DNA from 2 places in the Roseinatronobacter monicus genome. Region 2 is predicted to be linked to the other one. Evidence: riboswitches for the same ligand, from Rfam matches in the RefSeq annotation. Region 2 holds a riboswitch; the other holds the start of a gene.
What was found. A riboswitch is a leader RNA that binds a small molecule or an ion and turns the genes downstream of it on or off. The one in region 2 is predicted to bind thiamine pyrophosphate.
Positions count from the first base shown of each region.

Region 1: it holds a riboswitch for thiamine pyrophosphate, as region 2 does, so the genes downstream of both, BD293_RS16245 (thiamine ABC transporter substrate-binding protein) here and thiD (bifunctional hydroxymethylpyrimidine kinase/phosphomethylpyrimidine kinase) in region 2, are expected to answer to the same signal.

Region 1 is NZ_VFPT01000001.1:3,412,025-3,419,204, forward strand. It holds gene BD293_RS16235 (thiamine ABC transporter ATP-binding protein) at 1-465, opposite strand, end outside; gene BD293_RS16240 (thiamine/thiamine pyrophosphate ABC transporter permease ThiP) at 452-2,029, opposite strand; gene BD293_RS16245 (thiamine ABC transporter substrate-binding protein) at 2,026-3,003, opposite strand; TPP riboswitch at 3,047-3,149, opposite strand; gene aroC (chorismate synthase) at 3,242-4,363, shown strand; gene der (ribosome biogenesis GTPase Der) at 4,512-5,963, opposite strand; gene BD293_RS16260 (outer membrane protein assembly factor BamB family protein) at 6,036-7,180, opposite strand, start outside.
Region 2 is NZ_VFPT01000001.1:787,236-794,415, reverse strand. It holds gene BD293_RS03530 (ABC transporter substrate-binding protein) at 1-569, opposite strand, end outside; gene BD293_RS03525 (HesA/MoeB/ThiF family protein) at 580-1,533, opposite strand; gene BD293_RS03520 (thiamine phosphate synthase) at 1,530-2,126, opposite strand; gene BD293_RS03515 (thiazole synthase) at 2,123-2,884, opposite strand; gene thiS (sulfur carrier protein ThiS) at 2,888-3,085, opposite strand; gene BD293_RS03505 (FAD-dependent oxidoreductase) at 3,075-4,043, opposite strand; gene thiD (bifunctional hydroxymethylpyrimidine kinase/phosphomethylpyrimidine kinase) at 4,036-4,839, opposite strand; TPP riboswitch at 4,895-4,997, opposite strand; tRNA gene BD293_RS03495 (tRNA-Ala) at 5,104-5,179, opposite strand; gene BD293_RS03490 (TIGR02300 family protein) at 5,272-5,580, opposite strand; gene BD293_RS03485 (M48 family metallopeptidase) at 5,740-6,471, shown strand; gene thpR (RNA 2',3'-cyclic phosphodiesterase) at 6,432-6,992, opposite strand; gene BD293_RS03475 (antibiotic biosynthesis monooxygenase family protein) at 7,005-7,180, opposite strand, start outside.

The sequences.
Region 1 (7,180 bases), 2.6 Mb from region 2:
CTCGTCCAGCAGCACCAGCGGCTTGCCCTGCAACACCACCCGCGCCAGCGCCACACGGCTTTGCTGCCCGCCCGACAGTTGCGCGGGGCGGCGCGCGCCAAACCCCTCCAGCCCCACACGCGCCAGCGCCGCCGTGACCTGCGCGCGCTCGGCCACACTCAGGCGCAATGACGGGCGCAGGCCCAGCGCCACATTGTCAAAGGCCGACAGATGCGGAAACAGGTTGTTGTCCTGAAACAACACCGAGATGGGGCGCGCTGCCGGGCCTTGGTCTGAAATGGTCTTTCCCGCCCAGATAATGCGCCCTTGCGTCGCAGGCACAAAGCCCGCAACCGCCCCCAACAATGTCGATTTCCCCGCCCCTGACGGCCCGATTACAGCCACGCGCGCGCACGGTTCGACCGCCAGATCAGCGCGCAGCGCGAAATCATCCTGCGTGATCGTCACCCCCTCAAGCCTCAGCAAATCCACGCCCCCATTTGTCGAAAATCCAGAATAGCGCAAGGCTGGCGCCCAGCAACACCAACGCCGCCCCCGCCGCATCATCCAGCCTGTAGGCGGTCATCAGGCGATAAAGCTGCATGGGCAGGGTTGCCCCCTCGCGCTCGGCAAACAGCATGATCACACCCAGATCGCCCATCGACAAGGCCGCCGTCAGACCAGCGGCAAAGCCCAAAGGGCGGCGCAGACGCGGCAGGGTCACGATGCGCAACCGCGCCCAGCCGTGCAGCCCCAGACTGTCGGCCAGCCGCCCCTGACTGGCCACCACCTCGCGCAGGCCCGGCAGGATCAGGCGCAGGGCAAAGGGCAGCGCCATGCCTGCGTTGACCAGCATTGTCACCACCAGTGCGAAATCGCGCGGGTTGGCAAGCGGGCGGATCAGCAGATACAGACCCGTGCCGATCACAAGGGGTGAGGCGGCCAGTGCCGCCAGCCCCAACCATTCCAGCACCGCGCCCCGCGCGTCCCCTGCAATCAGCACCGCATGGGCCAGCGCCAGTGTCATCGCCAATGTCACGCCCGTTGCGCCCAATGCGACGACAAGCGAGCGGCCAGCCGCCTGCCACACCTCAACCGGCAGACCCACGACATGCGGCGCGCCGCGCATGACCACCAGCGCCAGCGGCACCAGCAGGAACAACGCGCCCCCAACGATCAGCGCGCCATCCCACAGGCGCAGGCCCGCAGTGCCTGTATCGAAACGCTGCACAGGCCGGTCCATCCCGCCGCCAAGGCCGGATGGCAACGCCATCCGCCACGCCAGCACCCCCGCCCCCGCACACAGCCCGAATTGCACCAACGCCAGCATCGCCGCGCGGCCCATGTCGAAATCAAACCGGAATGCCTGATAAATCGCCAACTCCACTGTGGTGGCGCGCGGGCCACCGCCCATTGTCAGTGCCACGGAAAAGCTGGTCAGGCAGATCAGGAAGATGACCAGAAACGCCCCCGGCACCAGATCGCGCAGCATCGGCCATTCCAACTGGCGGAAATTATCCCGTGGCCCAAAGCCCAATGTGGCCCCAAGGCGGAACCGCTCTGCCGGGATCGCAGCCCAGCCTTGCAGCAGAATGCGCGTGGCCAAGGGCAGGTTGTAGAACACATGCGCCAGCACGACGCCATGCAGACCAAATATGTTCAGCCGCGCAAGGCCTAGCCCCTCCAACCCCTGATTGACCAGCCCGGCGCGGCCAAATACTGCCAGCAACCCCAGCACGGCGACCAAGGTGGGCAGGATAAACGGCGCGCCCATCAGCATAATCAGCGCGTCCCGCCCGATGAAACGCCGGCGTGCCAAGGCCCGCGCAATCGGCACGGCCAGCGCAACCGACAGCGCTGCCGATAAAAGGGCCTGAACAAGGGTAAACCGCACCGCCGCCCAATCGGCACCGCGCAAGGCGGTCAGCCCTTCGGCGCGCCAAGCCACAGCCCCAAGCGCACCGAAATTCAGCACCACCAGCCACGCTGCAACGCCCAGACCCGCCAGAATGGCGGCTGCGCGCGCTGTGCGGGCCGGGTCGCGTGTCACCGGGTCATGCCATCCAGCCAATGCGCCAAGGCAGGTGAGCGGCGCGCATCGGCTTCATCCTCGGTCAGGAAAATCGCGGTTTCGGGCAAGGGCAGATCGCGGAACACTTCTGGCCACTCTTCACGCGGCAGGGCCGAAGGGTAGGACCAGTTCGCCGTTGCGATCATCTGCTGAAATTCATCCGACAGGATATAAGCCAAAAAATCGCGCGCAAGCTCTGGCTGTGCGGCCCCTGCCAATATGCCCGCTGCCTCGGCGGTGAAATAATGGCCTTCGTCGAAAATGGCCGCCGCCTTGGTGTCATCATCTTCGTCCATGATGTGATAGGCAGGCGATGTGGTGTAACTCAGCACCATGTCAGCTTCGCCATTGGTGAACATGCCATAAGCTTCGGACCATCCCGCCGTAACGGTGACGGTCTTGGCCGCAAGGTTTTCCCAGATGCCCAACGCATCGTCGCCATACAGCTGATCGACCCAAAGCAGCAGCGCCAGCCCTGCACCGGACGAGCGCGGGTCTTGCCAGATCAACGAGATGTCATCGCGCTCGATCAGTTCGGCAAAACTGGCGGGCGGGGTTTCCAGCCGGGTCTGGTCATAGACGAACGCCACATAGGACCAGTTGAACGGGATGAATATGTCGTCTTCCCATGTGACCGGCACACTCAACGGGGAAAGATCCTGTCCGTGGTCTGCAAACAGCCCGGTCTGACGCGCGCGCAGCAATTCATCCGTGCCAAGCCCGATGATGACATCGCCTTGCAGCCGCGCGCCATCCAGCATCAGGCGTGGCAGGACATCGCCCGTGCGAAATTCCAGCGTGCAATCGCAGCGCGCCTCGAATCCCTCTTTGATGGCAGGGCCCGGCCCCCAGCTTGACCCGAAGTAATCAGGGGCCAGCACGGTCAGGGTATCTGCCTGCGCTGCCCCCGCAAGGGTCAGCGCCGCAATCGTCGCATATAGGGGACGTGTCATTGTTTCTCTCCATCTCTCTTGCGACAGGCGAAGAATGACGCGGGCAGATCGCCCGAACCTTCCCTCCGCCGGTCCGAACCGGTTCAGGTTCAACGGGTTCGCGCATAGCGCATCTCAGCCCTGTAGGGGCACCCCGAGGTAGACCGAGAGTTAATCGCTTTCCGACGCCCGAGCAAGAGCAGTGCTTGAGCCTTAGGCACCTTGCCGCTAAGTGTTTCGCATAAAGGAGTCCGCGCGCATGAGCTTCAACACATTCGGTCATCTGTTCCGCGTCACCACTTGGGGCGAAAGCCACGGACCAGCCCTTGGGGCCACGGTTGACGGGTGCCCACCCGGTGTGGCGCTGGACGCGGGCATGATCCAGCACTGGCTGGACCGGCGCAAACCCGGCCAGAACCGCCACACCACGCAGCGGCGCGAGCCTGACACCGTGGAAATTCTGTCTGGCGTGTATGAAGGGCGCACCACTGGCACGCCGATTCAGTTGATGATCCGCAATGTTGACCAGCGGTCCAAGGATTACGGCAATATTCTGGACACATTCCGCCCCGGCCATGCCGATATTACCTATTTTCAGAAATACGGGCTGCGCGACCCGCGCGGCGGGGGGCGGTCATCCGCACGCGAAACTGCGGCACGCGTAGCGGCGGGCGCGATTGCGCGTGAAGTTCTGAAAACCCTTGCGCCAAATGTCACGATCACCGGCTATATGGTGCAGATGGGGCCACACCAGATTGACCGGTCGCGGTTTGATTTGGCCCAGATTGACCGCAACCCGTTCTGGGTGCCCGATGCGCAAGCGGCAGAAGACTGGGCATCGGCGCTGGACCAGATCCGTAAGGATGGCAATTCCGTCGGCGCCATGATCGAGGTGGTGGCTGCGGGCGTGCCAGCGGGCCTTGGTGCGCCGATCTATGCGAAGCTGGATACCGAACTGGCCGCCGCGATGATGTCGATCAATGCGGTCAAGGGTGTAGAAATCGGCGCAGGCATGGCCGCCGCCAGCCTGACCGGCGTGGAAAACGCCGACGAGATCGAGATGGGCGCAGATGGCCCGCACTACCGCACCAACAAGGCAGGCGGCATTTTGGGCGGTATATCAACGGGTCAGGATGTGGTGGTGCGCTTTGCGATCAAGCCCACATCGTCCATCCACACCCCGCGTGCGTCTGTCACGCGCGCAGGCGAGGCGACCGAGGTTGTCACCAAGGGCCGCCATGACCCCTGCGTGGGCATCCGCGCCGTGCCGGTGGGCGAGGCGATGATGGCCTGTGTTTTGTTGGATCAACTGTTGCTGCACCGTGCCCAGACAGGGGCCACCGGTCCAGTGGCCGAGATCGGGAAGAACGCGCCGGAGTGAGCCGCGCAGCGTCGGTCCGCGGTGCGGCGATCTGCCCATTGTGGTATTGCCCTTGTGGCAGCCAAATCGCCGTGCCGTGGTTGCGGCCCGGCGATGCGCGGCGGGCTCGCGCCCTTGATTCCGCGCATGGGCTTGTTAAAGCAGCGCCCTAGTCCGGCTTGCGCCCCTGCAAATGTTTGCGCAGCTTCGATGGCGGTGCTTTCTTGCGGCCCTTGAACGGGTTTTTATCCGCTTGCGAGCGCATGAATACCCGAATCGGTGTTCCGGGCATGTCGAAATGCTCGCGCAGGCCATTGACCAGATAGCGGGTGTAGCTGGCGGGCAGATCTTCGGGGTTCGAGCACATGATGACGAAACCCGGCGGGCGCGTCTTGGCCTGTGTCGCGTAGCGCAGCTTGATGCGCTTGCCGCCCGGTGCGGGGGGCGGGTGCGCCTCGACCATAGCGCCCAGCCACAGGTTCAGCTTCGCTGTTGAGATGCGGCGGTTCCAGACTTCATGCGCGCGCAAAACCGCGTCGTGCAACCGGTCCAGCCCCTTGCCGGTGATGGCCGACACTGTGACCAGTGGCGCGCCCTTCAGTTGCGGCAGCAGCTTTTCAAACCCGGCGCGCAGGGCTTTCAGCTTGTCCTGCTTATCCTCTTCTAGATCCCACTTATTCACCGCGATCACGACGGCGCGCCCCTCTGTCTCGGCAAAGTCGGCCATGCGCAAATCTTGTTGCTCAAACGGGATGGCGGCATCCAGCAGCACCACCACAACCTCGGCAAAGCGCACAGCGCGCAGGCCATCGGCAACCGACAGCTTTTCCAGCTTGTCGATGACCCGCGCCTTTTTGCGCATGCCTGCGGTATCAAAAATCCGCGTGGGCGTGCCCATCCAGTCCAATGAGACAGAAATCGAATCGCGCGTAATGCCTGCCTCTGGGCCGGTCAGAAGCCGGTCTTCGCCCAGAATCTTGTTGATCAGCGTGGATTTTCCGGCATTGGGCCGGCCAATGACGGCGACTTGCAGCGGGCGCTTGGCGCTGGGGGTGAAATCTTCGGGCGCGTCTTCGCTGACATCAAGGTCTGTCTCGGGCGCATCCACTGCCGCGCGTTCGGCGAATTCATCGGCGACAGGGCGCAGGATGTGATAAAGTTCATCCATCCCTTCGCCATGCTCCGCCGACAGGCGCAACGGCTCGCCCAGACCCAGCGCATAGGCATCCAGCACACCGGATTCGCCAGCACGGCCCTCGGCCTTGTTGGCCCCCAGAATCACATGATCTGCGCGCTTGCGCAAAATCTCGGCGAACATCTCGTCTGTGGGGGTGATGCCGGTGCGGGCATCGACCAGAAACAGGCAGATATCGGCCATGTCGACCGCGCGCTCCGTCAGCCGCCGCATCCGCCCTTGCAGGCTTTCGTCGGTGACTTCTTCCAGCCCTGCCGTGTCGATCACGGTAAAGCGCAGATCGCCCAAGCGCGCATCGCCTTCGCGCAGGTCGCGCGTGACGCCGGGCTGGTCATCAACAAGCGCCAGACGCTTGCCCACCAGACGGTTGAACAAGGTCGATTTCCCGACATTGGGGCGGCCTACAATGGCCAGCGTGAAACTCATGTCTCTCGTGCTCCTGAACGCAAACATGGCCCCGCAACGGGGCCATGCAGTTCCATTACCTGTTTATGGCCTTTAACGATAGGCCGTTAGCTGACCATCGCGTGACACGACATACAGCGTGCCCCCCACAACAATCGGCGCGACAGCCGCGCCCGAGCGCAGCTCTGTTTCGGCCACAAGCGCGCCAGAGGCAGGGTCAAAGCTGCGCAGCGCCCCATCGCCCGATCCGACGATCAAACGCCCGCCTGCCAGAACCGGGCCATAATGCGGATGAATCTCTGCCCGCCTGCGCTCGCGCGTCTCGGTGTAAAGCGACAGCGGAGTGCCCCAGACAAACGCGCCAGAGCTGGCATCCAGCCGGACAAGCTGGTTGCGATCCGACATCAGGAAGACAGAACCGCCGACAGGCCAGACAGGGCCATAGGCCGCTTCATCCGCTGTCCAGATGGGGCGTCCGTCGCTGCGGTTCAAGGCCATGACGCGGCCAGACTGGTTTCCGACATAGATCACGTCGCCCTGCACCACCGGATCACCCGTCACGTCGGTCACAGAAGCATAGGCTACCCCGATCCGTGTGCCAGCGACTGCGCGGCGCCACATGATCTGCCCTGTGTCGCGGCGCGCGGCGATCAATTCACCTGCCGAGGTTGGGAACAACACCATCTCGCCACTTACCGCAGGCGCAGCGCCACCCACCATGGACGAGGGCGATGGCGCACCCGAAAGCTGCCAGTTGGTCTGTCCGGTTGACGCATCCAGCGACCAGCCTGTGCTGTCGCTGGCCACGACATAAACCGTGCCGCCCGTAATTGTCGGGGCAGCCGTCAGCGGCGCGTCAAAGCGTTTGGACCACACTTCGGCACCGGTCGCCAGATCCAGCGCCCACAGCATACCAAAGGCCGAACTGACAAACAGCTTGCCATCTGCAATCGCCATCCCGCCGCCAGAGGCCGAGTCCGCGTTGCGGGTAAAGCCTGGGGTCAGATCGCGTGTCCATGCGACACTGCCGCCATTCGATACAGCCGTCACCTGCGCACGGCTGTCCAGTGTATAGATCAACCCGCCGCTGGCGACAGGTTCTGCCGTGATGCGGTGGCGACGTCCGTCACCTTGCCCGATGGGCACCGACCAGACAGGTTGCAGATTGCCGCCCAGCGCAGGATGCGCAATCCGCGAAGACGGCGCACCAAGCCGGTGCGTCCATTCGGAATTGCTTG
Region 2 (7,180 bases):
TCGATTTCAAGCTGGTTCAACTCGAAATTGCGAAACGCCCCGATCACGCCATCCACCTGCCCCGACATCAGCGCCGGCGAGATGGACCAGCCGATATTGATCTGCTCGACATCACCCGGTTCCATCCCGTGATGGGCCAGCATCGCGTCCAGCATCACCTCTTGCACACCGGCCACAGCGAAGCCCACTTTGCCGCCCTTCAGGTCTGCCATCTCCTGCACGGGACCGTCGGCCAGCACCACAAGGCAGGTCAGGGGCGTGGAAATCAGCGTGCCCACGCGGCGCAGCGGCAAGTCATTATGGCGGCTAAGGTGCAATTGCGGCTGGTAACTGATCGCAATATCCACGCGCCCTGCCGCTGCCATGCGCGGCGGATCATTCGGGTCGGCGGGGGTGACAGTTTCCACTTCCAGCCCGGCGTCGTCGAAATAACCCAATTCCTGCGCCAGAACGATGGGCGCGTGGTCGGGGTTCACAAACCAGTCCAGCATGACGCTAAGGCGGTCTTGTGCATGGGCTGGCAGCGCAAGGGTTGCGGTCAGCAGTGATGTGGCAAGCAGATGTTTCATAGGGGTCCTTTCAGTCGGTGAGGGCAAGAAGGGCGATATCGCCGCGCCAGTGGGTTTGCAGGATTTGGCCTGCGTTATGCGCCCGCAGACCCGTGGCACAGGCCAACACCACGCGTGCGCCCGCTGGCGGGGCAAGGGTGGCAATGGCATCAGGCGGGATGTGACGGGCGTCTGCGCAAAAGGGTGCTGCCTCATGACGCAGGTCGATCAGAAAATCCTGCGCGCATATCTCGCTGCGCGCGATAAAGGGCAAAGGCTGGTCAGGTTCGGCTGCCCCGTCAAAGCGAAAGCCCCCCATGCGCCAGCGCGCGGCATCAAGGCTGATGAGTTGCCCCAGCGGCGACGGGGACAGCCCCAGCAGCACCGACAGCGCCATTTGCGCCTGCAATGCGCCGATTGTGCCCACCACTGGCCCCATGACACCGGCTGTAGCACAGGTGGCCCCGCGTTCGGGCAGGTCGGGAAAGACGGCGCGCAAGGACGGCGCACCACCGCAGCACCCCGCCACATAGCCCGACAGCGCCAGCGCCGAGGCTGCGATCAGGGGCTTGCCCCTATCGCGGCAGGTGTCCGACAACGTCAGGCTGACGGCAAATGTATCGGCGCAATCAAGCACCACATCCGCCGCGGCCACCAGTTTCGGCGCATTGGCGGGGTCCAGCCATTGCTGATGCGCGACAACGTCAGTTTCGGGGTTCAGCGCCTGCAAAACGGATGCAGCGGCAAGCGCCTTTGGCTGGCCGATCTGGTCCATCCGGTACAGCGGCTGGCGGTGCAGGTTGTGCGCGGCCACTGTGTCACCATCGACCAGCGTGATCTGCCCCACACCCGCGCCCGCCAGATATTGCAACACCGGCACGCCCAACCCTCCGGCCCCCACAACCAGCACATGCGCGCGCCCCAGCCGCGCCTGTCCGTCTGGCCCGATCTCGGGCAAGACCATCTGGCGGGCATAACGGGTCATGCGCAGACCCCAAGCCATTCAGCGATGCGCGCCTCTGGGTCGGGGTTCAGCGTGATATCCGTCACCGCCGAGACGACATCCGCGCCCGCCTCAAACGCGCCCAATGCACGGTCCACGGACATGCCCCCAATGGCCACCAGCGGGATATTCCCCACCAGCCCCTTCCATTCGGTCACGCGCGCCAGCCCCTGCTGGTGCCATTTCATCTGCTTGAGGATCGTGGGGTAAACTGGCCCCAGCGCTACATAATCAGGGGCCAGCGCCAAGGCGCGGTCAAGCTCGGCATGGTCATGTGTCGACAGGCCCAGCTTCAGCCCCGCGCGCCGGATCGCGGGCAGGTCTGCCGCGTCCAGATCCTCCTGCCCCAGATGCAGCCAGTCGGCCCCTTCCTCAATGGCCAGTTGCCAATGGTCATTGACCACCAGCGCCGCCCCATGCGTCCGCGCCATGGCAAGCCCCACGCGGATGTCCAGCCGCAACGCATCTGGGTCGCGCTCTTTGATGCGCAGTTGCACAAATTTCACGCCAAGGGGCAGCGCCCGTTCCAGCCAGTCAACCGAGTCGAAGATCGGGTAGAATCGCGGCAATGTCATAGCCATGCCTTTCCAATAACAGGGGTCGAGGGGGCGGCCATGTCGCGCGGCTCCATCGGGTCAGCGGCTTGGGCCAGCGCACCCGCTTGCGCCGCCAGCGCGAAGGCCCGCGCCATTGCAACCGGATCACCCGCCTGCGCCACGGCGGTGTTCAGCAGCACCGCGTCAAAGCCCATCTCCATCGCATCGGCGGCATGGCTGGGCAGGCCAAGACCCGCATCAATCACCATCGGCACATCGGGAAAAGCTGCGCGCAGGGTTTTCAGCCCGTAGCGGTTGTTCAACCCAAGGCCAGAGCCGATGGGCGCGCCCCAAGGCATCAGCACTGTCGCGCCTGCCTCCAGCAAGCGCGCGGCCAGAACCTGATCTTCGGTGGTGTAGGGGAACACCTCGAACCCGTCAGCGGCAAGCGCTTCGGTCGCCTCCAACAGCCCGAACGGGTCGGCCTGCAACGTGTCGGCATGTCCGATCACTTCCAGCTTGATCCAGTTCGTCTCGAACATTTCGCGCGCCATCTGCGCCGTAGTGATCGCCTCGCGCGCGCTGTAGCAGCCTGCGGTATTGGGCAGGACATGCACGCCAAGCCCGCGAATGATGTCCCAGAACGCCTGCCCCTGCCCGCCCTCGCGCCGCAAGGACACGGTCGCCACCGATGCACCAGAGCTGCGAAACGCGTCCTCAAGCACAGCAGGGGACGGGTATTGTGCGGTGCCCAGCATCAAGGGGCTGTCCAGACTGACGCCATAAAACTTGCGCATCGCTCAGCCCCCCTGCATCGGCGCCAGCACTTCCAGCCGGTCGCCGTCGCGCAAAACTGTTGTCGGGCGTGCGGCTTTGGGCAGGAATTCACCGTTCAGCGCTGTGGCCACGCGCGCTGTCCCCCAGCCCAGTTCGGATAGCGCCTCAGCCACAGTTGCGGCTGTGAGCTCATGCGCTGTGCCATTGACCTCAATCTTCATAAACCAGTTCCCCTTTAAGTCCTTGCGTCAGAAACGCCACCGCCTGCCGCGCCAAAGCGGGTGCCATCAGATAGCCATGACGGAACAGACCGTTGAGGTGCAAAATACGCCCCTGCACCACCACGCGCGGCACATTATCGGCGAAGGCAGGGCGCAGATCGGTGCCGGTTTCCACCAGTTCCGCCTCAGCAAAACGCGGGTCGAGCGCATAGGCCGCACTCAGCAGTTCCAACACCGCGCGCGCCGAAATCCCGCGCCGGTCGGCACTCTCGATCTGGGTGGCCCCCAGCATATACAGCCCCCCCGCACGCGGCACGATATACAGCGCATGGCGCGGATGCAGCAGCCGGACGGGGCGCGTCAGCGCGATATCGGGCGCATGCAGCACCACCATTTCCCCGCGCACCCCGCGCAGCCCCGACACCGCGGCGGCCATGCCCCGCGCATCCATAACCGGCCCGTCAATATCTTCGGGCCGCACCTCGGCCCGCTCAACCACTATGCCGCGCGCAGACAGCGCCGCGACAAGGTCAGACAGGGCCGCGCGCGGGTCAAGATGGGCCTCGCCCTCAAAGAACAGCGCCTGAGTGGCCGTGCTCAGGTCAGGCTCCAACGTCGCCAGATCAGTGCTGACCAGCCGGTGACCAGATGTGCGGCGCGCAAAGCGGGCCAGTTCGGCGCGGTCACGCTGCAAGGCAACGACCAGCGACCCGCGATATGTGATTTCCGTCACCTCGGCCCAAGCCTGCGCCGCCGCCGCGCCGTGACGCACAATCGCAGCCTCGGCGGTGGCCCCTTCGCAATAGGGTGCCAGCATTCCACCGGCCCACCATGAACAGCCATGCGGGCCGGGCGGGCCGTTGCGGTCCAGAATGCGCGGGGTCAGTCCGGCCTTGCTGCATTCCCAAGCTGCCCACAGCCCGGCCACCCCTGCCCCGATGATGGTCACATCAGTCATGCGCCCAAACCTTGTGAAAATGATGCACAGGGCCATGCCCCGACCCGACCCGCAGATCATCCGCCGCAAGGATCGCGCCTTGCAGATAGGCATGCGCGCGCGCCACCGCCGCCCCCAAGGGCAGGCCTTGCGCAAAACCGGCCGCAATCGCGGCGGACAGCGTACAGCCTGTGCCATGCGTGTTGCGGGTGATATGACGCCGGGCGGTCAAACGGGTGGTCGCACCGCCCTCGATCAGCAGGTCAACACAGATTTCCCCTGTACCATGCCCGCCTTTCATCAACACAGCGTCGGCCCCCATAGCGCGCAGGGCATGGCCTTGCTCGGCCATCTCGGCCTCGGATGTCGCTTGGGTGGTGCCCAAAAGATCCGCCGCCTCGGGCAGATTCGGGGTCACCAATGCGGCCAAGGGCAAAAGCTGCTGGCGCAGCGCCTCCAATGCCTCGGGCGGCAGCAGCCGGTCGCCGGATTTGGCCACCATCACCGGGTCCAGCACAATGGGAACCCCGCGCCCCTGCACGCGCTGCGCGACTGTCGCTATCGCCTCGGGGCCGCCCAGCATCCCCAGCTTGAGCGCGCGCACATCAAGATCATCGAATACCGCATCAATCTGGGCCGTGATCATGGCAGGGGTTGCAGGCTCGACCATCGTGACGGCGCGGGTGTTTTGTGCTGTCAGCGCCGTAATCACCGACGCGCCATAAACGCCCAATGCTGAAAATGTCTTCAAATCGGCCTGAATACCTGCGCCGCCGCCCGAATCAGAGCCTGCGATGGTCAATGCGATGGGAACCAAAATGCCCCTCCTTGCTAATGGGTCCAACGCAAGGATACGGCATGTAGGTGCTATGCACCTGATCGTCACCGTTCCCTACGCCGGTATAATCCGGATCAGGTTCGATGGGTTGGCTCGCGCCTCTCAGCCCCTATGACAGGGCACCCCAACGGTTGTTACGTGTTAGGTAAATCTGATCGGCACGGTTGGCAAGGGGGCATGACCCAAAAGCAAAAGGCCCGCGAGCGCGAGCCTTTCAAACTTGTTTTGCAACATTTTTGAATTTGGTGGAGCCAAGCGGGATCGAACCGCTGACCTCTTGAATGCCATTCAAGCGCTCTCCCAACTGAGCTATGGCCCCACTGTTGCGACGAACCGTGCCGCGATGCCGCCTCATACGAGAGCACGCAGACCAGTGCAACAAAAAAACACCAGCCTGCGGCTCTTGATTACTCAGTCGTCATCATCCGATGCGACATCGGCCAGATCATCCAGCGCGACGGTATCTTCGTCGTCATCTTCCAGCAGTTCATCATCGACTTCGACCGCATCTTCATCGTCAACCAGCAGATCATCCTCTTCCTTGGCAGGGGCTGCCTTGGATTTGAGGGGGGCTGTGGTCACGTCGTCACGACGATCATTGCTGTCGAGTGGAACCACCTTGCCCGTGTAGGGGCTGATGATCGGAGAGTTGTTCAGGTCATAAAACCGTTTGCCGGTTTCAGGGCAGACGCGCTTAACGCCCCATTCTGGATTGGACATCTGCAATTCCTTTATTCGCGTGCCTTCCTTCAAGCTATGCGCCGTGCCATAACTCGACCATGCTGTAAAGGGCTGAGAGGCAGCGCGGGTCATAGGGCTGGCAGTTTTTGCGCCAGATACTGGTATTGTGAACGAAGCCACCTTGGGGAAAGCGGGCATATGCGGGTCGAGAACGGAATCGCCATTTTGCAAGGAACACCCGAGATTGCAGTGGTGTTGCGCCGTTCCGGTCAGGCCCGCAGGCTGAGTTTGCGGGTATCGGGCCTTGACGGGCGGGTCACACTGACACTGCCCAAAAGCCTGCGGTTGCAAGACGCGCTGGAATTCCTGCAAGAGCGCGAAAGCTGGTTGCGCGCCGCAGTCACCCGCGTTCCAGAGATAAGCCCCGTCGGGATCGGCCGCGAAATCATGCTGCATGGCAAGATCGTGCGAATCATGCAAGGGGCCGGCCCACGCCTTGGCGTCGAGGGCGCACAGCTTCTGGTCCCGCCGGACCCGACCGGCACCCGCACCGCGCTGCGCGTCGCCACCTATCTCAAGGCCAGCGCGCGTGCTGCACTCGTGCCCGCCTCTGAACGCTATGCCGCAGCCCTTGGACGGCCCATCGCCGCGATTGCGCTGCGCGACACGCGCTCGCGCTGGGGGTCATGCACGGCACAAGGACGGCTGATGTATTCATGGCGGCTGATCATGGCCCCGCCGGAGGTGCTGCATTATGTCGCCGCCCATGAAGTGGCGCATCTCGAACACATGGACCATTCGCGCAACTTCTGGGCCTGCGTGGCGCAACTGATGCCCGAATATAAGCAACACCGGCACTGGCTGCGCGACAATGGTGCGCTGCTGCACAGCTATTGCTTCACATCGCGCCCCTGCGCGGACAATGGGTAGCGCTCCAACACATCGTATTGCGCACCATCAGCGCGCAGATGCGACCGGAACAGGGCGATTTCACTGACCTCAAACGCCTCGGTGCGAAACGTCGCGTCGCGCGCGACAGCGGCTTCCAGTTCCGCCTGATTGAAACTGCCGGGACGCAAATAGGACAGGGTGACATGCGGGCTGTAGCGCCGCGCTTCGGGCGCAAAGCCCGCGACACGCGCCAGCCGCATCAGCTTTTGCTGGAGCGCCATCAATTGAGGGGCCGGAGCAACACAGGCGTGCAGGTTATGCGGTTTTGACTTGCCATACAGGCCAAGCCCTGAAACCTGAACGGAAAAATCAGGCACTTCCAGCCGCGTCAGCGCTTCATCCAGCGCCTCTAGCTGGGCCATCTCCGCCTCCCCCAGAAAGACCAGCGTGATGTGGAAACTCTCGGGCGGCAGCTTGCGCTTCACCGGCAGCAGAAACTGTTGCAGCACCAAATGACTGCGGATATGCGCGGGCAATTCCAGCCCAAGAAAGACACGCATTCTGGGACTGCCCTACTCCGCCGCATAGGTCGCGGCGACCTCATACATCACCGGCTCGAAGCGCGCGCATTGCACGGCAATGGCGCGGTTGCGCGCGCGCATCTCTGATGTGCGCAGCATGGCCTGAAAATCTGCCCGCTCGCGCCACCGCGAATAGGTGGAAATGCGCGTCTGGGCATCATTGACAT